One region of the Allobosea sp. P1_B10 genome, then DNA from elsewhere that is predicted to be linked to it. Evidence: predicted binding sites of a transcription regulator. Region 1 holds the regulator's gene; the other holds the start of a gene.
The links. The regulator PhoB, encoded in region 1, activates phosphate uptake and scavenging genes when phosphate is short. The targets are predictions, from matches to a motif close to TGTCATNNANCTGTCAT.
Positions count from the first base shown of each region.

Region 2: the regulator PhoB is predicted to act here: its motif matches at 1,620-1,636, upstream of AC1D2L_RS00550 (glycerophosphodiester phosphodiesterase).

Region 1 covers NZ_JBFTZP010000003.1:33,400-40,989, reverse strand. Annotated here, with positions in the region: gene thiM (hydroxyethylthiazole kinase) at 1-332, shown strand, start outside; gene thiE (thiamine phosphate synthase) at 329-961, shown strand; gene phoB (phosphate regulon transcriptional regulator PhoB) at 1,154-1,852, opposite strand; gene phoU (phosphate signaling complex protein PhoU) at 1,992-2,711, opposite strand; gene pstB (phosphate ABC transporter ATP-binding protein PstB) at 2,763-3,563, opposite strand; gene pstA (phosphate ABC transporter permease PstA) at 3,626-4,516, opposite strand; gene pstC (phosphate ABC transporter permease subunit PstC) at 4,530-5,501, opposite strand; gene pstS (phosphate ABC transporter substrate-binding protein PstS) at 5,668-6,693, opposite strand; gene AC1D2L_RS07665 (ATP-binding protein) at 6,794-7,590, opposite strand, start outside.
Region 2 covers NZ_JBFTZP010000001.1:102,196-109,785, forward strand. Annotated here, with positions in the region: gene AC1D2L_RS00535 (RsmB/NOP family class I SAM-dependent RNA methyltransferase) at 1-928, opposite strand, end outside; gene AC1D2L_RS00540 (hypothetical protein) at 1,039-1,218, shown strand; gene AC1D2L_RS00545 (hypothetical protein) at 1,421-1,564, shown strand; gene AC1D2L_RS00550 (glycerophosphodiester phosphodiesterase) at 1,690-2,859, shown strand; gene AC1D2L_RS00555 (hypothetical protein) at 3,051-3,320, opposite strand; gene AC1D2L_RS00560 (amino acid ABC transporter ATP-binding protein) at 3,559-4,275, opposite strand; gene AC1D2L_RS00565 (amino acid ABC transporter permease) at 4,371-5,750, opposite strand; gene AC1D2L_RS00570 (amino acid ABC transporter permease) at 5,761-6,954, opposite strand; gene AC1D2L_RS00575 (amino acid ABC transporter substrate-binding protein) at 7,100-7,590, opposite strand, start outside.

The sequences.
Region 1 (7,590 bases):
ATGCCCGCGAGCGCAACCTGACCTGCGTCACCACCGGCAGGGTCGACCTGATCGAGGGCGCGTCGGGCCAGTATCGCGTCGCGCATGGCCACCCGCTGATGACCAAAGTGACCGGGGTCGGCTGCGCGGCCGGCGCCCTGATCGCAGCCTGCTGCGCCGTCGAGAGCGATTTTGCCCGCGCGGCGGCGGCGGCGCTGATCGCTTATGGTATCGCCGGCGAGATCGCAGCCCAGCGCTCCAGGGGCCCCGGCAGTTTTGGCGTCGAGCTGATCGACGCGCTGGCCGCCATCGATGAAGCGACGCTGCGTGCGGGCATGGGAGAACAACAGTGAGCGTCGATATCCTGCTTTACGGCATCGTCGATCCGCAGATCGGGAGGGGTCGGTCGCTGGCAGAACTCTCCGCCGCTGCGGCTCGTGGCGGGGCCACGCTGATCCAGTACCGCGCCAAGGACGCCTCGACCCGCGAGATGGTCCGCGAGGCGCGAGCCATCAAGGCGGCGCTGGCTGGCACAGGCGTGCCGCTATTGATCAATGACCGCATCGACGTCGCGCTGGCCTCAGGCGCGGACGGCGTCCATGTCGGAGCCGACGACATGGAGCTTGCCGATGCGCGCCGCCTGCTCGGCGAAAGCGCGATCATCGGTGCCACGCTGAAAAACGCCAGCGAGTTGCCCTATCGCGGCTCGGCGCGGATCGACTATGCCTGCATCGGCGGAATCTTCGCGACGGTCCACAAGGACAATGCCGACGCACCGCTCGGGCTCGATGGCTATGCCGCGCTGCGCGAACAGGCCCGCACGGTGCTGGGCGCGCTGCCAATCGGCGCGATCGCGGGCATCACGGCGCAGAATGCGGCGAGTGTGATGGCAGCGGGAGCAGACGGCATCGCCGTGATCGGCGCGGTGTTCGGCGGCGATGATGTCGAGGGCGATACGCGCCGGCTGCGCGCGGCTCTCTGAGCGACGCACCACCGTCATTGCGAGGAGCGCAGCGACGAAGCAATCCAGCAGGGCGTAGCGCTCTACAAAGACTGGATTGCTTCGCTGCGCTCGCAATGACGACTCAGCCGATCAGACAGAGTTTTGACCGTCGTCACGGGTTCCGGGCTCGCCCCTGTGGGGCACCCCGGAATGACGACGGAGGCTGTGCCCTCAGCTGCGCGCAAACGTCTCGTCGAAGGCGTAGCCTGAGCCCCGCACCGTGCGCAGCGGGTCCTTGGCGTCGCCCGGCGTGATCGCCTTGCGCAGGCGCCCGACATGCACGTCGACCGTGCGCTCGTCGATATAGACGTCGCGGCCCCAGACGGCGTCGAGCAGCTGGGCGCGCGAATAGACGCGGCCGGGAGCCTGCATCAGGAATTCAAGCAGCCGGAACTCAGTCGGGCCCAGATGCAGCTCTGTACCGGCGCGGCGGACGCGGCGGGTGGTGCGGTCGAGTTCGAGATCGCCCGCCGTCAGCAGCCCTGCGACATGGCCGGGCTTGGCCCGGCGCAGCAGCGCCTGGATGCGCGCGATCAGTTCCGGCAGAGAGAACGGCTTGACGACATAGTCGTCGGCGCCGGTCGCCAGGCCGCGCACGCGCTCGGTCTCCTCGCCGCGTGCGGTCAGCATGATGATCGGTACGCGCTCTGTGTCGCGGCGGGTCCGCAGGCGCCGGCAAAGTTCGATTCCAGACAGCCCCGGCAGCATCCAGTCGAGCAGGACGAGGTCGGGCGTGTGGTCGCGAAGGTGCAGTTCGGCGTCGTCGCCGCGCGCGACGCTGTCGACCTCAAAGCCTTCGGCCTCCAGGTTGTAGCGCAGCAGGAGCGTCAACGGCTCCTCGTCCTCGACGATCAGGATGCGTGCGGGCATGGCGCGTTTCCGTTTGAAGACTTGACGTCATGGTCGGGCTTGACCCGACCATCTCTGGACCAATGCAATTCTGTCATGAGATTCTCGGGTCTGCGCTTCGCTTCGCCCGAGAATGACGCGTCCGCATTGGCCGTACGTATCACCGCCCCGTGACGGCCTCGACGCTGATGTCTGTGGTGTCGATCTTCGGGCGATTGAGATCGAGCGACTCGCCGGTAACCAGATAGTGGATGGTCTCGGCGATGTTGGTGGTGTGGTCGCCGATACGCTCGACGTTCTTGGCGCAGAACAGGAGATGCGTGCAGAAGGTGATGTTGCGCGGATCTTCCATCATATAGGTCAGCAGCTCGCGGAAGAGCGAGGTGTAGAGCGCATCGATCTCGCCATCACGGTGCCAGACCTCCAGCGCCTTCTGCTCATTGCCGGCGGCATAGGCGTCGAGAACGTCCTTGAGCTGGGCCTGCACCAGGCGGCTCATATGCTCGAGGCCGACCACGGCGCGATGCGGCGGCTGGAACTGGCCGGAGATAGCGACCGCGCGCTTAGCGATGTTCTTGGCGAGATCGCCGACGCGCTCGATGTCCGAGGCGATGCGGATCGCCGAGATCAGCTCGCGCAGGTCGTTGGCGAGCGGCTGGCGGCGCGCGATGGTCAGCACCGCCCGCTCCTCGACATCGCGCTGCAGGTTGTCGAGCCGCTGGTCGGCGGCGATCACCTTCTGCGCCAGGGTGGTGTCGCGACGCACCAGCGCGACGGTGGAATCGCCGAGCATGCGCTCGGACATGCCGCCCATCTCGGCAAGGCTGCGGCGCAGCGATTCCAGTTCGGCGTCATAGGAGCGGACGATGTGGTCGGACATGGCGTTATTCCCTTGGCGGCGCGGGCTGGAGAGCGGATCGTCTGGAACGCTTCAGCCGAAGCGGCCGGTCACGTAGTCCTGCGTCTGCCTCTTATGCGGGTTCATGAAGATGGTGTTGGTCGGCGCGAACTCGATGACCTCGCCGAGATACATGAAGGCGGTGTACTGCGAGATACGAGCCGCCTGCTGCATGTTGTGGGTCACGATGACGATCGTGAAGTCGGTCTTCAACTGCTCCAGCAGGTCCTCGATCTTGCCGGTCGAGATCGGGTCCAGCGCCGAGGTCGGCTCGTCGAACAGGATGACCTCGGGGCGCTGCGCGATGGTGCGCGCAATGCACAGCCGCTGCTGCTGTCCGCCCGACAGGCCCATGCCGGAGGCCTTGAGCTTGTCCTTGACCTCGTCCCAGAGCGCGGCGCGACGCAGGGCGCCCTCGACGCGGTCGTCGAGCTCGGATTTCGGCGGCTTCTCGTAGAGGCGGATGCCGAAGGCGACGTTGTCGTAGATCGACATCGGGAAGGGCGTCGGCTTCTGGAAGACCATGCCGATGCGCGAGCGCAGCTCGTTGACGTCGATATCGTTGGAGATGACGTTGCGCCCGTCGAGCATGACCTCGCCGGTGGCCCGCTGCTCGGGATAGAGCGAGTAGATGCGGTTGAAGATGCGCAGCAGGGTCGACTTGCCGCAGCCCGAGGGGCCGATCAGCGCCGTGACATGGCGGTCGCGGAAATCGAGGTTCACGCCCTTCAGGGCCTTGTGCTCGCCATAGTAGAAATCGAGGTTCTTGACCGCGATCCGCACCGGGGCTTCGGCATCGAGCGTCTGCGGGGAGAGTTCAAGGGTCGAAAGCATCGACAGGTTCCTTCAGATCGGACGCGACGGGGTCTGACGTCGGGCTGTTGTTTTGCGGCGGCTTATCTGGAGCCGCGCACTATGCGGCGGGCGATGAGCGAGAGCACGAGGATCGAGACCGTGATGATCAGCGAGCCCGCCCAGGCGAGCTGCTGCCAGTTCTCGTAAGGGGCCGAGGCGAACTGGTAGATCGTCACCGGCAGGTTGGAGACGCCGCCGACCAGCGAGGGCGAGAACCAGAAATTGTTGTTCAGCGCGGTGAAGAGCAGGGGCGCGGTCTCGCCGGCGATGCGGGCGAGCGCCAGCAGGATGCCGGTGACCATGCCCGATTTCGCGGCGCGCCAGGTCACCGAGGTGATCACGACGGAGGGTGGGGCGCCGAGCGCGGCACCGGCCTCGCGCAGCGGCGCCGGGACCAGACGCAGCATGTCCTCGGTGGTGCGCACGATGACGGGGATCGCGATGATGCCGAGCGCGACGCCGCCGGCCCAGCCGGAATAGCCGCGGAAGGGCTCGACCAGCACGACATAGACGAACAGGCCGATCAGGATCGAGGGCGCCGACAGCAGGATGTCGTTGACGAAGCGGATCAGGTTGGCGAGCTTCGAGCCGCGGCCGTACTCGGCGAGATAGGTGCCCGCGAGCACCCCGATCGGGGTCGCGACGACAATGCCGAGGAAGGTCAGCACGACGGAGCCGACGATGGCGTTGGCGAGGCCGCCACCTTCCGAGCCCGGCCCGGGCATGGTCTGGGTGAAGGTCGCGGCGGAGAGACCGCCGATGCCCTTCACGACCAGCATGCCGAGGATCCAGAACAGGACGAAGATCGCGACGAAAGTGAAGCCGGCGGCGGTGAGCTTCATCAGGCGGTCGGCGGTGCGGCGCGACTGGCGCACGCGGCCCCAGGGGGCATGCGGCAATTCGCGGACGGTGGAGGGTGTCGTCATGCTCATGATCGGCTTCCGCTCAATAGGCCTTGACGCGCGAGACGAGGATGCGCGCGATGACGAGGACGACGAAGGTGACGAAGAACAGGATGCAGCCGAGCGCGATCAGGGCGTTGAGCTGCAGGCCCATCGCCTCGTTGAACTCGTTGGCGATGCGCGAGGCGATGGTCGAGCCTGGATCCATGATCGAGGCCGAGAGCCGGTTGGCGTTGCCGACCACGAAGGTCACGGCCATGGTCTCACCGAGCGCGCGTCCCAGCCCCAGCATGATCGCGCCGATGATCGAGACACCGGCCTGCGGCACGAGCACATGGCGCACGACCTCCCAGGTCGTGGCGCCGATGCCATAGGCGCTCTCGCGCAGCACGGAGGGGATCTGCTCAAGCATGTCGCGGGTGATCGAGGCGATGAAGGGGATGATCATGAAGGCGAGGATGAAGCCGGCCGTGAGAATGCCGAGCCCCGAGGGCGAGCGCGCATAGAGCACCGTGCCGACCAGCGGGATGCCCTCGACGATGTTCGAGAGCGGCACCTGCACATAGGCCGCAAACAGCGGCACGAACACGAACAGCCCCCACATGCCGTAGATGATCGACGGCACGGCTGCGAGCAGCTCAATGGCGGTCGAGACCGGCTGCTTGAACCAGGGCGGCGCGAGCTGCGTGAGATAGACGGCGATGCCCAGCGAGAGCGGGACGCCGATGACCAGCGCGATCAGCGCGGTGGCGAGCGTGCCGACGATGGCGGGCCAGGCACCGTACTGGTCGTTCTGGGTGTCCCAGACGCTCGAAGTGATGAAGCTGAGGCCGAATTCGCGGAAGGCCGGCCAGCCGCCGATCACCATAGAGAGCATGATGCCGGCGAGCAGCACGAGCACGAGCAGCGCCGCCAGGAAGCTGGCATTGCGGAAGACGAGGTCGAAGGTGCCCTTCGGCGTTTTGCGCACGGCCGGGGCGGGTGATCCGGTCATCATCTGTGTCACGGCGGTCATCCGCTGGTACTCCGGTCTCGTCGGTTAGATAGGCGCAGGCAGATCAACCATCAGGCAAACCGCCTCCAGGCCTCGTGCTGAAACACCGCGGCGCGGCTCATCAGGTAAGGGCTGAGAGCGTAGGCGGCGAAGCGGGTGTCCCCGCTTCGCCCTGGCACGTCAATCCTCAGAAGATCGGCTTGCCGGTCGGGTCGGTGACGCCCTTCCAGGCGTTGCGGACCTGGTCCTTCACGGCGCCCGGGAGCGGCACGTAATCGAGATCGAGGGCGAGCTTGTCGCCGTTCTTGTAGGCCCAGTCGATGAACTTCAGGGCAGCCTGGGTCTCTTCCGGCTTGTCGGGCTTGGCATAGACCAGGAGGAAGGTGGCCGAGGTGATCGGCCAGGCCTGCGCGCCCTTCTGGTTGTTCAGCGAGATGCCGAAGCCGGGAGCCTCGTTCCAATTGGCGTTGGCAGCGGCGGCCTGGAACGACTTGTCGTCGGGGGCCGGGAAGTTGCCGTCGGCGTTCTGGACCAGGGCATGCGAGAGCTTGTTCTGCTTGGCATAGGCGGATTCGACGTAGCCGATCGAGTTGGCGACCTGCTTCACCGAGGCCGAGACGCCCTCATTGCCCTTGCCGCCGATGCCGACAGCCCACTGGACCGACGCGTTGGCGCCGACCTTGGACTTCCAGTCGGCCGAAACGCGAGAGAGATAGTCGGTGAACACGAAGGTCGTGCCCGATCCGTCCGAGCGGTAGACGGGGTTGATGTTGGCGTCGGGCAGGGTCAGGCCGGAATTGATCGCGGTGATCTTCGGGTCGTTCCACTTCTTGATCGTGCCGAGATAGATCTCGGCGACGATCGGGCCCGTGAGCTTGAGCTTGCCGGGCTCGACGCCGGCAATGTTCACGGCGGGGACGACGCCGCCCATCACGGTCGGGAACTGGATCAGGCCGGACTTCTCGAGGTCATCGCCCTTGAGAGGCGCGTCGGTGGCGCCGAAGGCGACCGTCTTGGCCTTGATCTGGCGGATGCCGCCACCGGAGCCGATCGACTGATAGTTGAGACCGATATTGGTCTCCTTCTTGTAGGCCTCGGCCCACTTCGAATAAATCGGGAAGGGGAAGGTCGCGCCAGCGCCGGTGATGTCGGCGGCCACAGCCACGCCGGACAGACCGAGCGTCGCGGCCGCGAGAATGAGAATTTTGCGCATTGAGATGTCCTCTCTGGGTCGCACGTCTTAGCGAGCCTGTCAGAACACCTTCTGTATGACACCTACATGACAGATCGTCATTATCGCTGTCACAAAGGGCTCAGGCCTGGGCCCGCGGCGCGCTGCCCTGGCGCGGGAATACCGCGCGGAGGGTCGCACCCGCCCCCTGCGCGCTCTCGATCGCCAGGCGGCCGCGATGGCGCAGCACGATGTGCTTGACGATGGCGAGGCCCAGCCCCGTGCCCCCGGCTTCGCGGCTCGCGGCGGTGTCGACGCGGTAGAAGCGCTCGGTCAGGCGCGGCAGGTGCTCGGGCGCGATGCCGGGACCATCGTCGCGCACGCTGACGCTGACCTCGACCGGCCCCTCGACGACATCGATGGCGACCTCGCCCCCGCGCTTGCCGTATTTGATGGCGTTCTCGACGAGGTTCTCCATCAGCCGCAGCAACTCATCGCGGTCTCCCGCGACCATGACCGGCTGGTCGGGCATCGACAGGCGCAATGTGACATTGCGCTCGCGTGCCATCAGGGTGAGCGAATCCACGATCTCGCGCGAAATTCCGGCAAGATCGACGGGTGTCTCCGGCGCGAGATGGGCGCGCAGCTCGATGCGCGAGAGCGACAGCAGGTCGTCGACCAGCCGCGCCATGCGCAGGCCCTGCTCGCGCATGATCGCGAGGAAGCGGTCCCGGGCGCCGGCATCGTTGCGGGCGGGACCCTGCAGCGTCTCGACGAAGCCGAGCAGCGAGGCCAGCGGCGTGCGCAGCTCGTGGCTGGCATTGGCTACGAAATCGACGCGCATGCGCTCGGTGACGCGCTGTTCGCTCAAATCCTCGAAGGTCAGCAGCACGGGGTGCCGGCCGCCGGGGCCGTCGAGTGCGGCGATGTGGATGCGGA
Region 2 (7,590 bases), on a different contig from region 1:
CATCGACCAGCACGAGATCGACCTGTCCGGCGAGATCGCTCAGGGGCTCATGGCCGCGCGAGCGGGGTATGCGGATCTCGACATTCGTCGCGCCCGAGCGCGCCAGACGCTCATGCAATGGCGCGAGGCGACGGCTGTCGAGGTCGGTGGCGAACAGGCGGCCCTCATTGGCCATGAGCGCGGCGAGAGCGAGCGTCTTACCCCCTGCCCCGGCGCAGAGATCGACGACGGTCTGGCCGGGCCGTGCGCCCGCCAGGATCGTCACGAGTTGCGAGCCTTCGTCCTGGACCTCAAAGCCGCCGGCGAAGAAGCCGGGCTCGGTCTGCAACGACGGTCCGCGCCCATCGGGGCCGGGCTGGAAGCGCAGCGCATCCGGCGACAGGGCACCGGCCTCCGGTGCGAGATGCTCGAGATCCTGCAGCAGGGTGTCGCGGTTCGTCTTCAGGCGGTTGGCGCGGATGTCGATCGGCGCGCGATCGGCCAGGGCCCGCCCCTCTTCGATCGCCTCCCGGCCGAAGCCGGCCGCGAAAGCCGGCCAGAGCCATTCGGGAACATCCGCCAGCACCCAATCCGGCGAGCCGTCGAGCGAGAAGGCGGTCAGGCGCTCGCGCTCCTCGTCGGTCAGTGGCGACGGCGCGTGGTTCTCTCCCGAGCACAGGGAGGAAATCTCGGCGACGTCCATCGCGCGCAGATGCGCGAGCATGCCCAGCACCAGCGCGCGCGGCGTCTCGGACGCCATCGCGTAGGCCGAGGACGAGCGCACCCGCAGCGCGTCATAGACCAGCGTCGCCACAGCCGCACGATCCTTGGAACCGGCGAAGCGGCGCGACAGGCCCCAGTCCTTGAGCGCGTCGGAGGCGGGCCGGCGGCGCTGGATGAGATCTTCAAGCACCTCGATGGCGGCGCTGATGCGAGCGGCTGGCGTCATGTCATGGTTCCGGTCGGGCGCCACGTCACGTGACACAATTTCGGCGATCTGATGCCACATCTTGCCACGCAGGGCGACACCACATCGACTGCTGTCGGGAGTTCCTTGCCATGAAAGCCCTGATTTCGATCACCTTTGCCGTGCTGGCGGCCGTTTTGGTCAGTGGCTGCGTCGAAAATGACACCATGCATGTCGGCTCGATCCTGAGCCCGCCATCGGCCTCCGCCACGGCCTCTGCCACCGACGATACCGCAGCGGCCCGAAAATACATGGAGACACGCACCTTCTGAGTCGCGGGACGCGCCGATCTGACCGCGCGACCGCCTGATGGCGCTGCCGCGCGGCAAGACGATCGATCACATCTCCGCGAATACCGTGCGTTGCTCAACACATGAGCAAAGAGGCTGGCAGGGAAAGCACCAGCTTGACCTAACGATCAGGCTGGCAGAAAGACGGTTTCCGTATGCCCCTCCGGCAATAAGGTCCCTATTCATGCTCCGCGCCAGCCAAATCGTCGTTGCAAGCCTGCTCGCCATCTCTCTCGCCGCCTGCGCGACGCAAGCTCCCGACCTGACGCCGCCGCCCGCCAAGCGCCTCGACGCCAAGTCCACGCTCGAGGGCGCCCCGCGCCGCTGAGGCCTCGCCTTCGCTGCGGACGGTCGGCGATCCCTCGCCGCATCCGCAGCCGATAGGTCACCAGGCTGTCATGGGGTATGATCAAGGTCGCGCCGAAATCGATGCAACCTTGGATCGGACAGGCCATGAAGACGACTCTCCTTTCGACTACCGCTTTGCTCGCGTGCCTGGCCGGCACCGCTCTCTCCGATCCGGCGTCGGCCCAGACGGCGGTGCCAACGCTTTCCGGCCAGAAGGCTCTGATCGTCGCGCATCGCGGCGCCAGCGGGTACCGGCCCGAGCACACCATCGAGGGCTACAAGCTCGCAATCGAGATGGGCGCGGACTTCATCGAGCCCGATCTGGTTTCCACCAAGGACGGCGTCCTGATCGTGCGCCACGAGCCGATGCTCAGCGGCACGACAGACGTCGCAGACAAGCCCGAATTCGCCAGCCGAAAGCGCGTGCGCAAGATCGACGGCGTCGATACCGATGACTGGTTCGCCGGCGATTTCACCTTGGCGGAAATCAAGACGCTGCGCGCCAAGCAGGCATTTGCCGATCGCGACCAATCGCATAACGGCAAGTATCTGATCCCGACCTTTCAGGAGGTGATCGACCTCGCCAAGACCGAAAGCACCCGCACCGGGCGCACCATCGGTATTTACCCCGAGACCAAGCACCCGATCTTCCACGCCGCGATCGGGCTTGCGCTCGAGGACCGGCTGCTCGACGTACTCAAGGCTGCCGGTTGGACCGAGAAAACCGCGCCTGTCGTGATCCAGAGCTTTGAGACAGCCAATCTGAAATATCTGCGTAACAGGACGCAGTTGCGCCTCGTCCAGCTCGTCGATGGCGATGGTGTCGACAAGGATGGCAAGGTCACGCTCGCGGCGCCCTTCGACCGTCCCTATGACTTCGCGGTGACCGGTGACAAGCGGACCTTCCAGGACATGGTCTCTGCCGACGGCCTCAAGGAGATCGCGACCTACGCGGACGGCATCGGTCCCTGGAAGCCGTATATCCTGGCCGGCAAGCAGGTCATCGGTACGGACGGCAAGCCACAGGATCTGAACAAGGACGGTGTGATCGACGAGCGCGACCGCGTTCTCGGGGAGCCGACCGACGTGGTCAAGAACGCCCATGCCGCCGGGCTTGTGGTGTTCACCTGGACGTTTCGCAGCGAGCCCAAGCGCCTGACCTCCGATTTCAAGAATGATCCGGCAGCCGAATACAAGGCGTTCCTGGCGCTTGGTATCGACGGCCTGTTCTCGGATTTTCCTGACCAGGCCGTGAAGGCGCGCGACGGCAAGTAGGTTTTACGCCGTCGGCACGTCGGCCAGTCGGTGATCGCTTAACGGCGATAACGCCGCGCCAAATTCAACAATCCGCGCGGCGGATCGGCCAGCATGACGTTGCAGTTGAGCAGCGATTGCCAAAATATCAAGAAAAAGCCCGTTTCGCGTGACGCGAAACGGGCTCAATCTGTTGGTCGGATCATGCCCGATCAGTCGCAAACGCGCTCGGTACGGCGGATTTCGCCACGGGGCGTTTCGCGGGTGGTCGTGATGGTACGGCAGTCGCCACGATCCCGAACGCGGTAGTAGCGGTCCCGATCGCGGGCGCGGTCCTCGCGGCGTATCTCCCGGTCGACGGCTCGTTCACGCGGCGAGCGCGGATCAACCTCCACACCTCCGGGGCCGACACTGATCGATTGCGCGTAGGCGCCGCCAGTCGTGATGAGGGCGGCCAGTAAAGCGGGAATGAAAGGCTTCATGGTGGGTTCCTCCAATCTGGCGGAGAAACCCGTTATGGCCAGCATTGTTCCAGCGCCGCCCAACTCATCAATGCGTTACTTGGCGGTGAAGCCCAGGAACATGCCTGTTCTCAAGGCGATAGTTGGCACAGACAGCAGCCCGATTTTCTCATCATCGGGCCGGGTCACCGCGACCCGCGCGGCCATGCGTGGTGACCGGGAGCGTCGCGTTATCGCCGCCCCCGGGCTACTGGGAGCTTCAGTGCAGGATTTGGCTCAGGAAGAGCTTGGTGCGCTCGTGCTGCGGGTTCTTGAAGAAGGCATTCGGCTCGTTCATCTCGACGATCTGGCCGGCATCCATGAAGATCACGCGGTCGGCGACCTGACGGGCAAAGCCCATTTCGTGCGTGACGCAGAGCATGGTCATGCCTTCGTCGGCGAGCGAGACCATCGTGTCGAGCACCTCCTTGACCATCTCCGGATCGAGCGCCGAGGTCGGCTCGTCGAACAGCATGATCTTGGGGCTCATGCAGAGCGAGCGCGCAATCGCCACGCGCTGCTGCTGGCCGCCCGAGAGCTGGCCCGGGTACTTGTGGGCCTGCTCGGGTATCTTGACGCGCGTCAGATAGTGCATCGCGATCTCTTCAGCGTCCTTCTTGGGCATCTTGCGAACCCAGATCGGCGCCAGCGTCAGATTGTCCAGGATCGTCAGATGCGGGAACAGGTTGAAGTGCTGGAACACCATGCCGACGTCGCGGCGGATTTCGTCGATCTTCTTGAGGTCGTTGGTCAGTTCGGTGCCGTCAACGATGATCTGGCCCTTCTGGTGCTCTTCCAGACGGTTGATGCAGCGGATCATCGTCGACTTGCCCGAGCCCGAGGGGCCGCAGATCACGAGCTTCTCGCCGCGCTCGACCTTGAGGTTGATGTCGCGCAGGACGTGGAACTCGCCGTACCATTTGTTGACGCCGATCATCTCGACGGCGGTCGGGGTGTTCAGCGAGGTCACCTTCAAGGCGCTGGGACGGCTCGCGGCGGTGGTCTGTGCCATGGTCATGATTGATAGTCCCCTTAACGCTTTTGACCGGCGGCGAGCCGCTTCTCGACCGAGATCGAGTAGCGCGACATACCCCAGCAGCACAAGAAATAGAAGATTGCGGCGAAGGCATAGCCTGTCGCGCGGGTGGTCGGCGTCGCCCAGGTCGGATCGACGAGCGTCGCCTCGATGGTGCGCAGGAAGTCGAAGATGCCGACGATCGTGACCAGCGTCGTGTCCTTGAACAACCCGATGAAGGTGTTGACGATGCCCGGGATGACGATGCGCAGCGCCTGCGGCAGGATGATCAGCCGCATCATCTGCCAGTAGCCGAGCCCGAGCGACATCGCGCCCTCGTACTGGCCCTTCGGAATGGCCTGCAGGCCACCACGAATGACCTCCGCCATGTAGGCCGCCGCAAAGAGTGCGACGCCGATCAGCGGCCGCAGCAGGCGGTCAGGCGAATATTCCTGAGGCACGAAGAGCGGCAGCATGGTGTTGGCCATGAACAGCACCGTGATCAACGGCACGCCGCGCACGATCTCGATGAACACCACCGAGAGCAGCTGGATGATCGGCAGCTTCGAGCGCCGGCCGAGCGCCAGCACCACACCGAGCGGCAGCGAGAACACGATGCCGACCGCCGCGATCAGGAAGGTCACCATCATGCCGCCCCAGAGCCCGGTGTCGACGCGGGGGAGACTTGCGGTGTCGGCCAGGATTGCGATCAAGCCGAAGACGACGAGCGAGAGCAGCAGCAGGCGCTTGGGTCGATGGAAGCGCTGCCACGGCGGCAGGGCCTCCTCGACCGCCAGGAAGGCCGGCCCGAGCCAGAAGCGCGCCAGCCCAGGAGCGAAGGAGAGCACGAGGTAGACCACCATCAGCGCGATGGTGATCAGGATGAGCCAGCGCAGGAAACCTTCGGCGGTGGCGCCGCCGAGGAGGAGCACATAGGCGCTGATCGGCAGCAGCACGAAGAAGTAGAAGAACCCGACCTTCTTCAGCGGCACCCTTTCCCACAGCAGCCAGACGACGCCGAGCGCGAACATTGCGAAGACGATGTTGACGCGCCAGCGCTGCGGGATCGGATAGGAGCCATAGACGAAGTACTGGAAACGGTCGGCGATATAGGCCCAGCAGGCGCCGACCGGACGGCCGACCTTGTCCGCCAGGCAGGCATCGCGGTTGGTGCCGCTCCAGACCGCGTCGATGAAGTAGAACTTCACCAGTTCCGGCACGGTGGTCACGACGAAATAGACGCAGACCAGCGTCATCAACGTGTTCACCGGCCCGGAAAACAGGTTGGCGCGGATCCAGGCGACGGGCCCCGCGACGGATAGCGGCGGCGTCTCCTGCTGCAGCGTCTCCTTGCGGACGAAGGCGAATTTGGCGTTCTCGAGTGTTGCGTCGGTCATCGTGGCGCCCTCACCGTTCCACCAGCGCCATGCGCTTGTTGTAGATATTCATGATGAAGGAGGTGACGAGCGAGATGGTGAGATAGACCGCCATGGTGATGGCGACGACCTCGACCGCCTGCCCGGTCTGGTTCAGCACCGTGCCGGTGAAGACCTGGACGAGATCGGGATAACCGATCGCGACGGCAAGCGAGGAGTTCTTGGTCAGGTTGAGGTAGTTCGACGTCAACGGCGGGATGATCACGCGCATCGCCTGCGGGATGACCACAAGCTTCAGCGTCGGCCCGGCACGCAATCCGAGCGCGTTGGCGGCCTCGGTCTGCCCCCTCGACACGGCGAGAATGCCGGCGCGCACGACCTCGGCGATGAAGCCCGCTGTGTAGGTCGTCAGACCCAGCAGCAGCGCCACGAACTCGGGGAAGATCTGGATGCCGCCGCGCAGGTTGAAGCCGGCGAGCTCGGGATAGACGAAGGAAACAGGGCGGCCGGTCGCGAAATAGACCAGCAGCGGCAGGCCGATGATCAGGCCCAGCGCGGACCAGCCAATCGGGTACTGCCGGCCTGTCGCCGCCTGCTGCTTGTGCGCCCAGGCGCGGAACGCCAGCCAGACCACGATGCCGATGACGAACGCCCAGATGATCAACCCGCCATTCGGGCCGAGGTGCGGATCAGGCAGATACAGGCCGCGATTGTTGAGCAGCGCGCCGGCGGGAAGGGAGATGGAGTCGCGCGGGTTCGGCAGCGGCTTCAGGACCGCGTTGTACCAGAAGAACAGCTGCAGAAGCAGCGGCAGGTTGCGGATGACCTCGACATAGATCATCGCGAGCTTGGACAGGACCCAGTTTGGCGAGAGCCTTGCGACGCCGACGAAAAAGCCGAGGAAGGTCGAGAGCACAATGCCGATCGCGGCGACCAGCAGGGTGTTCAGCAGGCCCACATAGAAGGCCTCGCCATAGGTCGAGCCCGAGGCGCTGAAGGGAATGAGCTTCTGATTGACGTCGAAGCCCGCAGCGTTGTGCCAGAAGCCGAAGCCGGAGGCGATCTTCTGGGCGCGCAGGTTCTCGATGGCGTTTGAGGCCGCCGAACAGATCAGGAAGCCGACGATCGCAAGCAACGCGAACTGATAGACATAGCCCCTGATCTTGGGATCGTAGAGCAGCGAGGCTTTGCCCGGCTGCACTGTCTCGGTCGGAATTGTCGACACTTGTACGCCCTTCTTGTCGTCTGGTTCAGCCGACGATCCGACGGTGGCCGTTCAGGCTCTGAGCCGGAGGTCGCGTCTTCGTCTGAGTGCGATCCAAAAAACCCTGTGGCGCAAGCCCGCGAGCTTGCGCCACAGAACGCTTAGTTCAGCGGATCGGGGGAGCGTATTGCAGGCCGCCTTTTGTCCACAGCGCGTTTTGGCCGCGCGCGATCTTCAGCAGCGAGCCGGTGCCGACATTGCGCTCGAAGGATTCGCCGTAGTTTCCGACATGCTTGATGATGCGATAGGCCCAATCATTGGTCAGCCCGATCGCCTCGCCGTACTTGCCCTCGGTGCCGACCAGACGCTTGATCTCCGGGTTGTCGGATTTCAGCATCTCATCGACATTGGCCTTGGTGATGCCGAGTTCCTCGGCATTCAGCATGGCGTTGTGCGTCCATTTGACGATGTCGAGCCAGGTGTCGTCGCCATGGCGCACCGCCGGTCCGAGCGGCTCCTTGGAGATGATCTCGGGCAGGACGATATGGTCGGCAGGCACGCCCAGCTTCAAACGCTCGGCATAGAGGCCCGAGGAGTCCGTCGTGAAGGCATCGCAGCGACCGGCCTCATAGGCCTTGATCGTCTCGTCGGCGCTCG